Linked DNA regions of Brasilonema sennae CENA114. The protein of the gene in region 1 interacts with the protein of each later gene in a pairwise test. Links are inferred from orthologs where the notes say so. Each region holds a gene or a part of one and is shown on either strand. Other genes may lie near its edges.

Region 1 (5,037 bases):
AATTTACCTGCACAACTGAATCGTAGTCAAATAGACTACATTGACCTCAAAAATCCAGATCATCCGTTAGTACAAATGAATCAGAACAACAACAGTCTAACTGCTCAGCAAGTATCTAAAAAGATTTGATGGATTCGATGTGTAAGACACACCTAATTGATAAGGAAGTTTTATGCTGAATAAATATACAATTTTCGATATTGCAGTAACCAACGATATGGCAGTACCCAAGTAGAAACCACCGTTCACTTCTAATGACAATGGGAGGAATAATGATTAAAACTTCTACATTGGAGTAGAAGTAGAGGTTGTTATTGCCCTAACATTTAAATATAGTGGGTGCATAAACGCCATAGCTAACTGATGATGGGGTCTAAGCTGAAAAACGCTTATTGGCTACCTAGTGTTCAACAGAACGCATCAGGTGACCGGGTTGAGTTCATGAGCTTTTTATTTTCTGCTAACCCAAAAAAGGAAAGCAATATCGTCTTCGAGGAAAAGTGTGGTGAGTCCAGTGCGCATGAGGAGGGTTTCCAACGCCAGAACAAGCGTGTTCAAAGTAGCGTCTCTGTCAGGAGAGGGAGAGCCTCATCAAGTACTGGCTCCTCTGTAGGCGACGGGCGTTCCCGATAGCCCTCCGGGAACGCCCGTCGCCTGACGCCACATTCTACCCTGCGGGAAGGCGTTCCGCCTACAACGGGGGGAACCCCCGCACAGAAGTGGCACATGAGGGAGACCCTACCAAGAGCGCGCTTACTCACCGTAAGGCGTGGCGTTAGCCATAGGGTTTACAACAGTTCCCTGTAAGGATGGACAGTTTGTTCTTTGAGCAGGTTTTGAAAACAGTTGTATTCAGACATCCAAACAGTGAATTTCCGTAAGTAAAACCTCTATAGCAACAAAAGTGAAGCATACTGACACAGACGTGTAAGGACTGCTTCCCTTCGATTCCTCTAAAGATCCTTAGACTTTCGTGCTAGTCAAAAGCGCAACTCTTCCAAAGCAAAGGTAAAATTTCTTTATTGCAAAGTTTTCCTTATATATAAGGTGAAGCTGATAGCAAAAAACCAGGGTGTTCCATTTAATAAGTCATTTCTCGGTTATGTCCAGTTCAGCAATAGATAATGAGAATAGAAATCTTGTGTCTTAAATGGTAAATCCGATTGTTCAAACCTTAATGACAGATGAGACTCACCACGGTCTGCCTTTACAAGTTACGCAGTTAGTTCTGGATTTTGTGTACAGAATTTCCTTTTTATCAATCTTGTGTATACGTAATCACTTAAACTTACTCCGAAAAGACAATTTTGAAGGCGGTAATAGTTGGTTATACCAACGGTTGAGAAACGTGTATTTTTTAAATTTATACCATAAAAAATCTGTGTGCGGATCGGAGAGCGAAAAAAAAACCTCTAGCTCTAGTCGTAAAATAAACGTCCAATGTCAGCCACAATCTCGAACACGGAGATATGATTGGGGATACCAGGGGTATACTGAGCCAAATTGGCTAAATAGTAGTGAAGATATTAATGTCTGGTGGAAGTTATACAGGTCAATTTTCGGTAAATATAGGTATACTTCACTAGAATTAGCTATGCGACTGGATGCTTTAATGCCTAAGCCGATAGCAAACTTTCTACCTCCAATCTTACCAAGGCTGGAAGTTGAAAGAAACATAAACAAAAATGCCATAGATTATGGCGACCTCGCGTCAAACTATAGTTGACTCTCAGGTGAATAACACCATAAAAAGTCGTTTATCTACATGCTCGCAACTCCGATGACACTTGATAATAACCAAGGGCTTACCTATAAAAACTCCCAGTCTCCCGGACAGCAGGGGTTATCGCTGGCAATCAACTCGACCAATCCCTTTAATAATACTGGGGTAAACTATGGGCAAAACCATGACACCAAGAAGATTGCTAGTGAAGAAACACGAATGGGTGATATTGTTCCTGGTCGAGTCGCCAATATTAAAGTAATTGGTGTGGGTGGTGGCGGTAGTAATGCTGTTAACCGCATGATTGCGTCTGATGTAATTGGCGTAGAGTTTTGGTCAATTAACACTGATGCACAGGCTCTGACTTTAGCATCTGCTCCCGCTCGCTTGCAAATTGGACAGAAACTTACGCGGGGTTTAGGAGCCGGTGGTAACCCTGCTATTGGTCAAAAAGCTGCTGAAGAATCACGCGACGAAATCGCCAAGGCTTTAGAGGGTGCTGACTTAGTCTTTATCACTGCTGGTATGGGAGGAGGTACTGGTACTGGTGCAGCTCCGATTGTTGCTGAAGTGGCAAAAGAAATGGGCGCTCTCACTGTCGGCGTGGTGACGCGTCCATTTATCTTTGAAGGGCGTCGCCGCACCAGTCAAGCAGAGCAAGGTGTTGAAGGTCTAAAAAGTAGAGTGGATACACTCATCATTATCCCCAACAATAAGCTTTTGGAAGTCATCCCAGAGCAGACACCTATGCAGGAAGCTTTTCGCTATGCAGATGACGTGCTACGTCAAGGGGTACAAGGTATTTCAGATATCATCACAATCCCTGGTTTGATTAACGTTGACTTTGCCGATGTACGCGCTGTTATGGCGGATGCGGGATCAGCATTGATGGGGATTGGCATTGGCTCAGGAAAATCAAGAGCTAGAGAAGCAGCAATTGCTGCCATTTCTTCGCCGTTACTAGAGTCTTCAATTGAAGGAGCTAGAGGTGTTGTTTTTAACATTACTGGTGGTAGTGACCTGACTTTGCATGAAGTAAACGCCGCAGCAGAAACAATTTATGAAGTTGTTGATCCCAACGCCAATATTATTTTTGGAGCAGTGATTGATGATCGGCTCCAGGGTGAGGTCAGACTTACCGTAATTGCCACAGGATTTACAGGTGAAGTACAAGCTGCACAACAACAAAACGCCAATCAAGGACGGGTTGTCTCGCCAGCAGCAACAAGGCGACCAATGCCACAGCCACAGTCACAGCCACAATCACAGCCACAGTCACAGCCACAGCCACCAGCAGCTAATCCTCCAACGCCGATCACCGAACCCAAAGAAAAACCAGGACTAGACATACCGGATTTTCTCCGTAACCGACGCACACCCCGTAATTAAGAAATTATGAACTTATCGATGGGATCAGGGTGAAAAATTTTATATGGCTGATCATTCATTAAGTCTTAGTTGGAGGGTTTTGCAATCTGCTGAAAAAGTCTCAACTTTGGACGAAAAGTCATCCCCAACTTTATGGAGGAGATAGAGGAACCTGGGCGCGTGCACACAGCACCGCCCTAGTGGGAACGGGCAAGCCTTACGGGTATCGGGTATCTCCTGGGCGCACTAACGCACGCACCCAGGCGAATCAACACGCAAAGCGTATGCCTGCGGCACGCTTTGCGCTTATGGAAACAAGAGCGTTGTTACCAGTGGCGTGGACTGGTGTTTATTGCTGTAGTGGTTCATCAATTGAGAATGCACTTGAGCAATTTTGTCGAGCTTTGACTTATTGTCGAGCTTTGACTTATTTGAACGGTTTATGGCAATGGTTATGATTGATCATTTTTTTGCCCGCTCAACCCATTGAATTACCTGATGACCAATACGAGTGCCGTCAAACCGATCTATCTCACGCACTCCGGTAGGACTTGTGACGTTGACTTCGGTCAGGTAACCACCGATCACGTCAATGCCGACAAAAATTAAGCCATCTTTGCGTAAGGTTTCAGCGAGTTGGGTGCAAATTTCATACTCTCTTGGAGTGATATCAGTTTGGGCAACCGTACCACCTGTTGCCATATTATTACGAAAGTCGCTGCCAGATGAAAGGCGATTGAGGGCACCGATTGGCTCGCCATTGAGCAGGATAATCCGCTTGTCTCCGTCTTTTGCCTCCGGTAAGTAGGTTTGTACCATAACTGGAACTTGACCTTGGAGAGTACTGAGTTCAATTATAGAATTGAAGTTGCGATCGCCTCCTTCTAAAATTAAAATCCCTTCTCCGGCTTTATTCCCCAGTGGTTTGAGTACCGCTCTTCCTTGAGCCTCTACAAATTGCCTAATCAACTGCTTCTGTGGAGTAACAATAGTTTCTGGAATCGCTTTGGTAAACTGAAGGGCATACATTTTTTCATTTGCCGCCCGAATTCCTGAAGGACTGTTGATAACCAAAGTTTTGTTTTGGTCTATGTAGTCCAGAATGTACGTAGCATAAAGATAAGCAACTGTGACAGGTGGATCTGTCCGCATAAAGACGGCATCCAATGTTTCTAGGCAAACAAGGGTACGGCTACTCAACTTGTACCAAGGATTAGCTGCTTGATAACGTCCTTCTACCAACTGCACGGGTATAAGTTCCACTCTTTCTAAGAGCGCCCAAGCTTTGCCTTCCACCACACTGAGTTGATTGACTTGAGTTACCCAAATTTCATGTCCTAGAATTTGCGCTGCTTCCATCAGAGCAACACTTGTGTCGTGACACGGATCAAGTTGATGGATAGGATCAATGATAAAAGCCAGTTTCACACTTTCTGCCTCAATTGCCAAAAATTCTTCTAAGGTTGTTCCATTTAGATTATGCCCTTAAGAGTTATAACTGACCAAACAAAGAACTCAGGAATCACCAACTCAGTAGTTATGGGGCATGAATAGCAAAAAGGATACAAGCCTAACTGTGTTCTGCGTTCTTCTTAATTTTCCTTAACTGTAATGACTTTTATGTCAACTTATACAGTTTTGCTCGACGCTAGTAGCTCATCCAGCTTGCCTTGATCTTCTAAGGCATAAATATCATCACAACCGCCAACGTGATGGTCGTTGATAAAAATTTGTGGTAAAGAGCGCCTGCCATTTGCTCTTTTAGCCATAAGATTGCGTGCAGCTTCATCTCCATCAATGCTGTATTCTGTGTAATTTACCCCCTTGTTTGCCAGCAAATTTTTGGCTTGAATACAATATGGGCAAGTTCTCCAAGTATAAATTTCTACTTTTGCAGTCATAAGTTCCTCAAGTTTTATTAATGTTTTTTAATTTTAAGACAATAA
Region 2 (5,066 bases), 6.0 Mb from region 1 along the record:
CTCAGCCATTGTTCAAAGATCGTCCTTGCTTGAATTACGATTTAGGACGCTGTCCGGGTGTATGTCAGTTGCTGGTTTCACCTGAAGAATACCGCAAAACTGTGCAAAAAGTGGCGATGGTTTTTCAAGGTCGAAGTCAAGAACTTATCGAGACTTTAACTGAGCAAATGCAAAAAGCAGCTGAATATGAAAACTTTGAGTCAGCAGCACGGATTCGTGATCAAATTGCTGGCTTAAAGTCCCTGAGTGCTGATCAAAAAGTGTCTCTACCAGATGATACAGTTTCCCGTGATGCGATTGCGCTCTTTAGTGACGAACAACTCGCCTGCATTCAATTATTCCAGATTCGTGCTGGGCAATTGGTAGGACGTTTAGCATTTGTCGCGGATGCTCACGCGGAACCAGGTGCTATCTTACAAAGAGTGTTGGAGGAGCATTATCAAACTGCTGACTCTGTAGAAATTCCCACAGAGATTTTGGTACAACACGAATTACCTGATGGGGAGATATTAGCGGATGTGCTGACTGCGCGTAAGGGAAGAAAAGTCACGATTTTTAATCCACAGCGACAAGTCAAGGCAGAATTGATTGATATGGTGGAGCGAAATGCTCAATATGAGTTGCAACGAACGCAAAAATTAAGCGATCGCAACCAACAAGCGATGCACGATTTAGCCACCATCCTCGATTTACCCGAGTTACCTCACCGCATCGAAGGTTACGACATTTCCCATATCCAAGGTTCAAACGCCGTTGCTTCCCAAGTCGTGTTTATTGACGGTTTACCCGCCAAGCAGCACTATCGCCATTACAAAATCAAAAATCCTACAGTCACAACAGGACACTCAGACGATTTTGCCAGTCTTGCTGAAGTTATCCAGCGTCGCTTTCGCAAGTATATCGAAGAGCCGCACTTAGCGCGAATGGGAAATCCTGATTGGCCCGACCTTATCATGATAGATGGTGGTAAAGGTCAGTTGTCATCTGTGGTTGCAGTCTTGCAAGAAATGAATTTATTGGAAGATTTGCGAGTCATTAGTTTGGCAAAACGGCGAGAAGAAATCTTTTTACCAGGAGAGTCCGAACCACTGGAAACTGAGTCAGAACAACCCGGAGTACAACTTTTGCGGCGTTTACGAGATGAAGCGCATCGATTCGCCGTGAGTTTTCATAGACAACAGCGCAGTGATAAATTGAAGCGATCGCGTTTAGATGAAATCTCTGGTTTGGGACACCATCGACAAAAGTTGCTCTTAGGACATTTTCGCTCTGTTGATTATATTCGACAAGCAACACCTGCACAGATTGCCGAAGTACCGGGTATTGGTCCTCGTTTGGCTCAAGAAATTTACGATTATTTCCATCCTTCTTGAAATTCGTATCATGTAATACTGTTTTATTAACAAAAAAGTGTTGGGTAATGGATAATTGGAAAAAACCCATTATTCATTACCCATTACCTATTACCCATTACCCATTACTAAGAACTACGTTAGCAAACATAGGCAATCCGGTTAATCTCCATAACTGGAATTTTTTATAAAATTTTTTGCTCACGAGTTCATATCATTATCAATAGTAAACAAAAATAAAGAAAAGCTAAAAAGTTACATAGTGTTACTAATCCTAAAGGTAGAGTGAGTTTTTAATGAGTGCTTTTTAGATATGCCTATTTACAGATTACAGTCCTTCGCTTCTAGATTTTAACTATTGAGGTTTAGCCTCCAAGGAAATTGTGGATACTCTACACAGCGTTTGCTTGCGATATAAGACCGTATGAGAGCTTGAGCGTGACAAAAAGTGGGTAAAGATTGATATTCTGGAATAATTTTGGAGTTTTTAACTGTTTACTGTAAATTTAACTTCCCAAAAAGTTCTGTATTTCATAGTAAAAAAGAAAAACTTGACCTGATCACAAAAAACGAAGTCTCAACGTCTTAATGGTTGGGATCACGAGATTTATAATTAGAATCAAAAAAGATAAATGATTTATATATCCAGAGTTGGATAACATAGACCTTTAAGATGAACATAATTAAATAAAGACAAATAAAAAAGAACAGTTCATTTTATGTTAATGTAAGCGATATAAATTATGATTTGTTGAATTTTGTAAATCGAGAAGATTTACACGTTTCATTTGCTTTTTTTCAAAAAAACACGAAAGTTAAGGATTTTCAAATGCAGATAGTACAAAATGTTCGCTGCCCAAATTGTGGTAGCGAAGGTGAAAGACATTATTTATTAGATAGTCAACTAACTCGGACACAATGTGCAACGTGTGACTACTTAATGATCACTTGTACACGTACTAACAAAGTGATTGAAGCTTACGCTCCGGGTATTCTTGCACCGCGTTAGTTAAATACTCAATACTGAGTCCTGATTTGTGAGAGGAAATGACTCACGATTCAGGACTCTTTTTTGTTCTCATTTGTTCTCAATTGTCCACAAGCAGCATCAGCTTCTAAACCACGGGAGTAGCGAACACTAACCGCAATTTGTTGCTGCTTGAGGACTTTGACAAAAGCTTGAATTCGATTTTCGTTAGGGCGTTTGTAATCTGCTTCTGTGATGGGATTGTATGGAATTAAATTAACATGACTCTGGAATCCTCGCAGGTGTCGTGCTAATTCCAAGGCGTGTTCTGGCAAATCGTTCACGCCAGCAAGAAGAACGTATTCAAAACTGACACGGCGTCCAGTAATTTTGACATACTCCCGACATTCAGCAAGCAAATCTTCTATAGGATAGGAACGGGCGCTGGGAATGAGTTGTTCCCGGAGTGCTTGGTTGGGGGCATGGAGACTGACAGCAAGAGTGACTTGTAACTGGTGTTGAGCAAGCTGGCGAATGCGATCGCGTATTCCAACAGTAGAGACAGTCAAGTTACGCTGTCCAATACCCACATCTTGATTTAAAGATTTGACAGATCCTATAACATGATCTGTATTTAACAATGGTTCACCCATGCCCATAAATACCACATGGCTGACTCGTTGTTGAAAATCTTCTTGAACCGTCAACACCTGATCAACAATTTCATGACGTCCCAAATTGCGCTTATATCCTTGTTTACCAGTAGCGCAAAAATCGCACGCCATCGGACAACCCACTTGAGTTGAAACGCAAACTGTTAAGCGCTTTTCTGCGGGAATACCCACACACTCAATAATTTGATCATCACTGAGTTGCAAAAGATATTTGACGGTACCATCAGGAGCGACAGAGCGGTACTGTATATTTGAGCGCCCGATGGGAATTTCTGCAACTTCAGCACGCCATTGTTTAGAAAACACAGAGATATCCGAGAGCGATCGCACTCCCTTTTGATAAATCCACTCGTGCAGTTGCTTTCCTCTATAAGCCGGTTGTCCCTGTTGCTGTACCCAACCCGTTAACTCCTCTAAACTTGCTCCTAGAAGCGGTGGAATAGAGAGGTTTGGTTGTTGAACAACACTAGTTTTCGGGGAGGGGAGTACAGGGACAGATTTAACAGACATGGTAGTTAGGAATTGGCTTTGAATCTCTATGGTAGGCGATTGCTACTCTTGTTGTTTGAGTTTATCACTTCTGGTCAGTCATCTACATTTAAGGAGGGTTGCCACAGATACTCTCGCAAGTTCATTTTTCCTTCTGTGTTAAATTTTATCCCTTCTTGCTCCAGGAGCGATCGCTGCAAATTATCTCCTCCATATCGCGAAGGAGATTGAGATATCTCGCCTTTAGCATTAATAACTCGATGCCACGGGACATCGGATAAGCTTATATCTAGACGGTAGAGAGCATAACCTACCAGACGCGCTTTACCATATAGATTTGCTAAATCCGCCACCTGTCCATAGGTTGCGACTCTTCCCTTGGGAATCTGACGCACTATTTGATAGATGACATTGTAAGTAGACACTGGCACTGATTCAATACAACTCTAAGGCATTTGTACAAAAAAACTAACCAAAAGTTGTGCCATTCCAGCCCCACATCGCACCCTTGGCGTCAGCGAACTCTATATATATACGATTTTGAGGCACTTTTAGCGCCTTGTTAATCTCCTGGCAAAAGTCTTGGCTCATCACTTCGGTTTGGTCTGGCTTCATTGTACCGACACTTTTAACCTCGATGTAGCATACTGGCTCAGTCGTGCCAGCAAATGTCATGGGAACTGCTGCTTCAAAAGCTGTCATAATGTAGCTTTCTGGTTTTCCGGTATGCTTAGCTAACTTAGCTGATAGGCTTTTGAGCAATGCTTCAACTTCTTCTCCAAGAGGAGCAGATACAGAAGTTTGGACTTTAATTAAAGGCATGGCATTTTCTTGTTAGTTTCCCATTGTTCAGTTTACCGAATAGCAGAGTCTTCAACTGTGATATGAGCGAAACAAGTGACTATGTTCGGGATGATATAAACGAGAGCGTGCTGATGCTTGGGAAAGTGCAGGGCTGATTACGTAAAGTGTGGTGCGAATTAGCTTTTCTGTGTGAGTACACTCTGCCATTTTATGGAGAGGAACAACCACTATTTTTTCATCAGACCATCCTAAGCGATAGCAAATAGCTACTTGTGTTTCAGGTGAGTAGTGTTGGAGTAGTTTAGCTTGAGCTGCTTCAACGTGACGTGCACTCAGATATAAACATAAACTAGCTTGATGGGCTGCGAGAGTGGTTAATTCTTCTGTTTCGGGAACTTTTGTACGTCCGCTGATGCGCGTGAGGATGATTGTTTGGACTAAACCGGGAACAGTGAGTTCTACTTTGAGTTTCGCAGCTGCTGCTTGAAAAGCACTAATACCTGGTATCACTTCAAAAGGAATTTCCGCTTCTGCCAAAAGATACATTTGTTCGTGGATGGCGCTGTAGAGACTCGGATCGCCAGAATGGAGACGGACGACAGATTTGTGCGATCGCACTCGTTCGATCATAATTGGCAAAATTTCTTCCAAAGTCTTGTTCACAGAGGGAATAATTTCTGCATCCTCGCGGCAAAGCTCTAAAATCTCTTGAGGTACTAAAGAATCAGCAAATAAAACAACATCGGCAAGTTTTAGGAGTTTTTGCGCCTTAAGAGTCAA
Region 3 (5,067 bases), 5.3 Mb from region 1 along the record:
CTACCAATCCTTCTGAACAAGGGGGAGTACGTCCATAGTGATTGCAAGGCTCCAAGCTCACGTAAATCGTTGCTCCACCAGCATTTTCACCTGCTGCTTTCAGGGCAAAAACTTCTGCGTGCGGCTCACCAGCACGCGGATGAAACCCTTCGCCAACAATCTCGCCATCTTTGACAATCACCGCCCCAACCATTGGGTTTGGGGAAGTGCGTCCTAAAGCGCGACGGGCGAGTTCTATACACCGCCGCATCATAGCGTGGTCAAAGTCACTTCCCAGTGTTTGTTTTGGATGTGAATCATCGTGAAATCCTGACCCTGCAATCAAAGCATCTGGTTGAGCGATCATTGGTAAATTATCCATAATTCTTAGCAAGAGAGTAATAATCTTGTAGTTACAAAAGATGAATTTACTCTAGCTTGAATTATTTTGTTATAAGGATGCGTATATTCCAGAAAAATTTAGGAGTGAAGAGTCAATTAATCTGACTCCTCACTCCTCACTCCTTTGTGGGTTTAAACCCAGATTATCCACACTCCGCACTTGGTACTTTGTTAGAAGATTTCTGAATTGGTGAATTCTTCTTCACTGATTTATGACTGTTGTGCTAATTTTAGTTGCTGCCACCAGCGATTTAGGGGAAAATAAAGTACTGGTGCCCAGAGGCTACTGAGAATGGCAGAGGCAAGAGCGACTTTTTGAAAATATGCCCAGACATCTGCCGGATTGCGATCGCCCATTAAAATCAACTGCGATGCAAAAATTGTCTCTGACCATAGTGCCATACCAAAGACAATTAAGGCAATAGAAATAAAATCTTCTTGTATAAAACGCTGCTTCTGCAACAGACCAGTTAGACTTCCAACCACCGCCAAACTCAAAGCATGAGTTGGATCAGGTGATGTCATAGCATCTTGTAGTAAACCCAAAACAACACCTGCGAATGCGCCACTAAAAGCTGAGCGCTTGACACTCCAAGCTACTACCCAAATCACAGGCCAGTTTGGTCCTATTCCCAATAATTCCATACCAGGAATTCGGATTAACAGCATCAGTAAGCATAACATGACTGATCCAGTTATGATCGCCCAATCAGTGAACTGACGTAAGCGCGGGTGCCAACGAGAAAGCGCGACGATTTGAATTTTGGGTTTTCGTCTTGGCGGTTTTGGCTTCTTTTTGCTAGTGCTTTGTAATTGAGGAGTCCTCATTGTTTCATTTAGATTTTTCTGACTTTTGATTGACAGAACCGACATTTTCTGGTTTCTGAGTTTGTGGTTTAGGATATACCGCCACCCAATCCAAAGAGCGTATCGACGGGAAAAGTTCCACTTTCCCCACTGATGCGGGAAGTTTCTTTAAATCTAAAGACTTCACTCGTCCGATAGCCAATCCGGAAGGAAACTTCTGACTATAGGTAGATGTAGTAACTACGTCTCCAGGTTTTACATTTGGGACTTTTTCATAAAATTCCAGGACTCCATCAGCAGAGGAATCTCCTCGCAAAACACCCTTTGCCCCTGTGCGGCTGACTGTTACACCAACTTGACTCTTGAGATCACTAATTAACAGCACACGGCTAGTATTGGGAGTTACGCTTTCTATCAGACCCGCCAATCCACCATCAGCCTTAACGATATAACCTTCCTGAATACCTGCAAGGCTTCCACGATTGAGAGTCACTTGTTGCCACCAGTTGTCAGCACCACGCGTCATTACTCGCGCGACAATGGGGCGGGATGATGGAGGTTCTTTTTCTACGTAGCTTAATAACTGTTTTAACTTTTTATTTTGGTTTTTCAGTTCTGTGATCTGGGTTTGCAGTTCCAAAAGCTGACCACCTTTGAAACGTTCTTCTTGAGCAGGTGGTGTCTGCAACATCTGAATTGGACGGGTTATCCCTTCATATATCTCAAACATTAGAGCACCTTGAGTTTGTCGAAGCACCCAAGCACCACCAACAACTATACCTAGCAACCCTATTTGTAATCCTCTGCGCTCCCACCACCGACGTGCCGTAAACATAAGAAACCTTTTTTAGCTGTAATATAAATTAAGATATTGGATTCCCGCAACGCTATCGAACCCAATATCTAATAGCGCTTGTGTTACATATTGCGAGAACGCCCGCTGAAAATTCTTTCCATCTGCTTGAAATTTTCTAACACACGACCTGTGCCCATAACAACACAGCTTAATGGGTCAGTAGCGATGTGCGTTACTATTCCAGTCTCATGGCTGATTAAGGTATCTACTCCTTTGAGCAGCGCACCTCCACCAGCTAGCATAATTCCTCGGTCAATGATATCTGATGCCAACTCTGGCGGGATGCGTTCCAAAGTCCGCTTCACCGCTTCGATAATCACCAACAAAGGTTCCGACATACTTTCACGTACTTCTGGCCCTTTAATTGTGACAGTTCGCGGTAAACCAGAAAGCAGGTGCAAGCCTCGAACTTCCATCATGGCCTCATCATCATCATGAGTGGGATATGCTGATCCTATGCGAATTTTGATGTCTTCAGCAGTACGTTCCCCTATGACTAGGTTATGAACTTTCTTCAGATACTGCATGATGGCTTCGGTCAGTTCATCTCCAGCAATACGTACTGATTCAGAAAGCACTGTCCCTTGCAGGCTCAACACGGCAACTTCTGTTGTCCCGCCACCAATATCAATAATCATATTGCCTGTTGCTTCAGTGACAGGTAGTCCTGCCCCAATTGCTGCAGCCACTGGTTCATCAATCAAGTAAACTTCTCTTGCCCCAGCTTGAGAAGCCGCATCCATGACAGCTCTTCTTTCTACCCCTGTTACCCCACTAGGAATACCAATGACAATTCTTGGTAATACTAGAGATTTGCCCTCGTTGACTCTTTGGATAAAGCTTTTTAGCATCACTTCTGCTGTATCGAAGTCAGCGATGACACCATCACGCAAGGGGCGCACTGCAATTACATTCGCAGGTGTGCGACCGAGCATTTTTTTTGCTTCTTCTCCAACTGCTATTGGAACCTTTTCGTTTAGGTCAATCGCCACTACGGAAGGTTCTTGCAGAACAATGCCTTTACCTGATACATAAACGAGGGTGTTTGCGGTACCAAGGTCAATACCCATATCCCGCGATAAGGAAAATTTACTAAAAAGACCCACGCGTTGGCCCCCTAATTTTGATATTTTTTCAGTACTGCCACAAATGAGAATTGTGCAGGATCGTATTATGTTTTTTAACCTGAGTCCAGTAAACTAGATTATCTTTTTATATATTTTTCGTAATCTTTGACCAGTCTCAGGCTTCCATTGTTCTATATTCCTAGGCGGCATAAGTGTATCCGTATTGTTTTAGAGTTTCCACAGAGTGATTAATATCATGTGTTTGGCAACTGTAATTATTTTTTATGGAACGCAATGCTAGACAATATAGCAATTGGCTACTATGGTATTCACAATACAAATACATTTGTACTGAAAATTGCACATGAGCATAAATATCGTTACCCTCATTGGTCGTGTAGGAACTGACCCGGATATGAAGTATTTCGAGTCAGGTAGTGTCAAGTGTAAATTGACACTAGCAGTCAATCGGCGTACAAGAGACAGCGAACATACTGATTGGTTTAATCTGGAATTATGGGGAAAAACAGCGCAGGTAGCAGGTGATTACGTGCGTAAAGGCAAACAAATTGCTGTTAAGGGTTCCTTAAAATTTGATAGTTGGAGCGATCGCGCCACAGGAGCAAATCGCTCCACACCCGTTATCATCGTGGATCAGCTGCAACTGCTAGGTTCTAAACGGGATGTCGAAGATGCGGATGTAGATATGAGTCCTGATAATTTCTAATTTAGTAAAAAGTCAATCAATTTTGGATTTTGAATTTTAGATTTTAGATTAACCCTGAGCTTAGCCGAAGGATTGACCCCATATCACCGAAGACAGGGGCTTGAGATCCCAAGAAAATTTATTTTTCTCCACGACTCAAGTCAGGGGCTTGAAACCTTTTTTTTGATTTTAGATTTTAACCCTTCGGCTGAGTCCTTCGGACACGCCAAGGGCGAACGCTAAGGGTTAAAGCTGAGCGAAGCCGAAGCTTTAATCCAAAATCCAAAATCTAAAATTGTCTCGGTCAAAACAGGTGACTAATAACTAATTTGTAATGTCACCGTAGCTTCCACCTGCTGCTCACTACCGACTATAGGGGTGGAAGCATCTAATGCTGCTGCCTTACTATACTCGGCACGTAATACAGGTCTTGGTGGTGGAGGTGTGCTGGCTCCATTTATTTGAATGTTGACAACTTCTTTAGGTTGGAAACCCAAAGTACTCAAAACTGCTTGAGCTTGCTGTTGAGCATCTTGAGTGGCTTTTTTTAATGCTTGTTGTTGAGCAAGGGTTATCGCCTCATCGCTAGCAACAAAACTTATGCCGTTAATTTGAGTCGCACCAGCTTTGACCGCTTCATCTAACAGAGTACCCGCGCGTTCAGTGGGAATCCGAAAACTGACAACATTAGAAGCAGCATAGCCTGTAATCCGCTGCACTTTATTGTCGTAACTGTATACTGGGTTGAGACTAATCCCCGTGGTCTGTAATTTTTGCACATTACGGCTTTTTACTAAAGCAACCACTGCAGATGACCTGCGAGCAGCTTCTTGTTGTACCTGCTGTGCTGTTTTTCCCTGAACCTCTACTCCCAAACTGACTTGAGACAAAGTTGTAGGAATGGTCTCCATTCCACGACCATTAACACTCAAAGTACGCAACATCGTCTCTTTCTGCTGCGCCAAAACAGGTTGGGTACTACTTATATATACAAGCAACGCTAAAAATAGAAATTTCCACCGGTTCCCAGCATTTAACTGAGAACCAAATATAGCATTTGTATTCACAAAACGTTCACTCCTCTAAAAATTATTCATCTATGAAGATCTAGTAAGTTGTGAAAAATCCTGAGTGGTTAGGCTGAACCAAAAACTAACCACTCATTGCTAACAAGAAACAACACACAACTAACACTCCCTATCCATTTGGAGAACACACAAGCGGTAGTGTGTCTAAATAGGAGGTATTTT

What was found.
Region 2: the proteins of ftsZ (region 1) and rlmN interact in binary tests that used the Escherichia coli proteins (3 or more experiments, as listed by UniProt). The link is inferred for Brasilonema sennae CENA114 from one-to-one orthologs.
Region 3: the proteins of ftsZ (region 1) and DP114_RS08260 interact in binary tests that used the Escherichia coli proteins (3 or more experiments, as listed by UniProt). The link is inferred for Brasilonema sennae CENA114 from one-to-one orthologs.

Annotation. Positions count from the first base shown.
Region 1 is NZ_CP030118.1:7,257,235-7,262,271, reverse strand. Bases 980-3,946 are described here. They hold ftsZ (cell division protein FtsZ), read left to right. Parts: upstream 980-1,780; coding sequence 1,781-3,112; downstream 3,113-3,946. Other genes in these bases: gshB (glutathione synthase), read right to left, coding at 3,554-3,946; DP114_RS30220 (hypothetical protein), read left to right, coding at 3,376-3,549. Outside these bases: DP114_RS30230 (cell division protein FtsQ/DivIB), read left to right, coding at 1-129; more of gshB, read right to left, coding at 3,947-4,519; grxC (glutaredoxin 3), read right to left, coding at 4,720-4,992. UniProt on the Escherichia coli protein: Essential cell division protein that forms a contractile ring structure (Z ring) at the future cell division site. The regulation of the ring assembly controls the timing and the location of cell division.
Region 2 is NZ_CP030118.1:1,254,581-1,259,646, reverse strand. What follows is about bases 1,458-4,453. They hold rlmN (dual-specificity RNA methyltransferase RlmN), read right to left. Parts: upstream 3,504-4,453; coding sequence 2,412-3,503; downstream 1,458-2,411. Other genes in these bases: cobM (precorrin-4 C(11)-methyltransferase), read right to left, coding at 4,356-4,453; DP114_RS05300 (phenylpyruvate tautomerase MIF-related protein), read right to left, coding at 3,951-4,304; DP114_RS05305 (MGMT family protein), read right to left, coding at 3,578-3,907; DP114_RS34725 (replication restart DNA helicase PriA), read left to right, coding at 2,182-2,361. Also shown: excinuclease ABC subunit UvrC, read left to right, coding at 1-1,373; more of cobM, read right to left, coding at 4,454-5,066.
Region 3 is NZ_CP030118.1:1,966,596-1,971,662, reverse strand. What follows is about bases 1,111-4,107. They hold DP114_RS08260 (rod shape-determining protein), read right to left. Parts: upstream 3,115-4,107; coding sequence 2,107-3,114; downstream 1,111-2,106. Other genes in these bases: DP114_RS08255 (single-stranded DNA-binding protein), read left to right, coding at 3,476-3,838; mreC (rod shape-determining protein MreC), read right to left, coding at 1,214-2,023; mreD (rod shape-determining protein MreD), read right to left, coding at 1,111-1,209. Also shown: bifunctional diaminohydroxyphosphoribosylaminopyrimidine deaminase/5-amino-6-(5-phosphoribosylamino)uracil reductase RibD, read right to left, coding at 1-361; more of mreD, read right to left, coding at 592-1,110; DP114_RS08250 (SIMPL domain-containing protein), read right to left, coding at 4,135-4,884. UniProt on the Escherichia coli protein: Forms membrane-associated dynamic filaments that are essential for cell shape determination. Acts by regulating cell wall synthesis and cell elongation, and thus cell shape.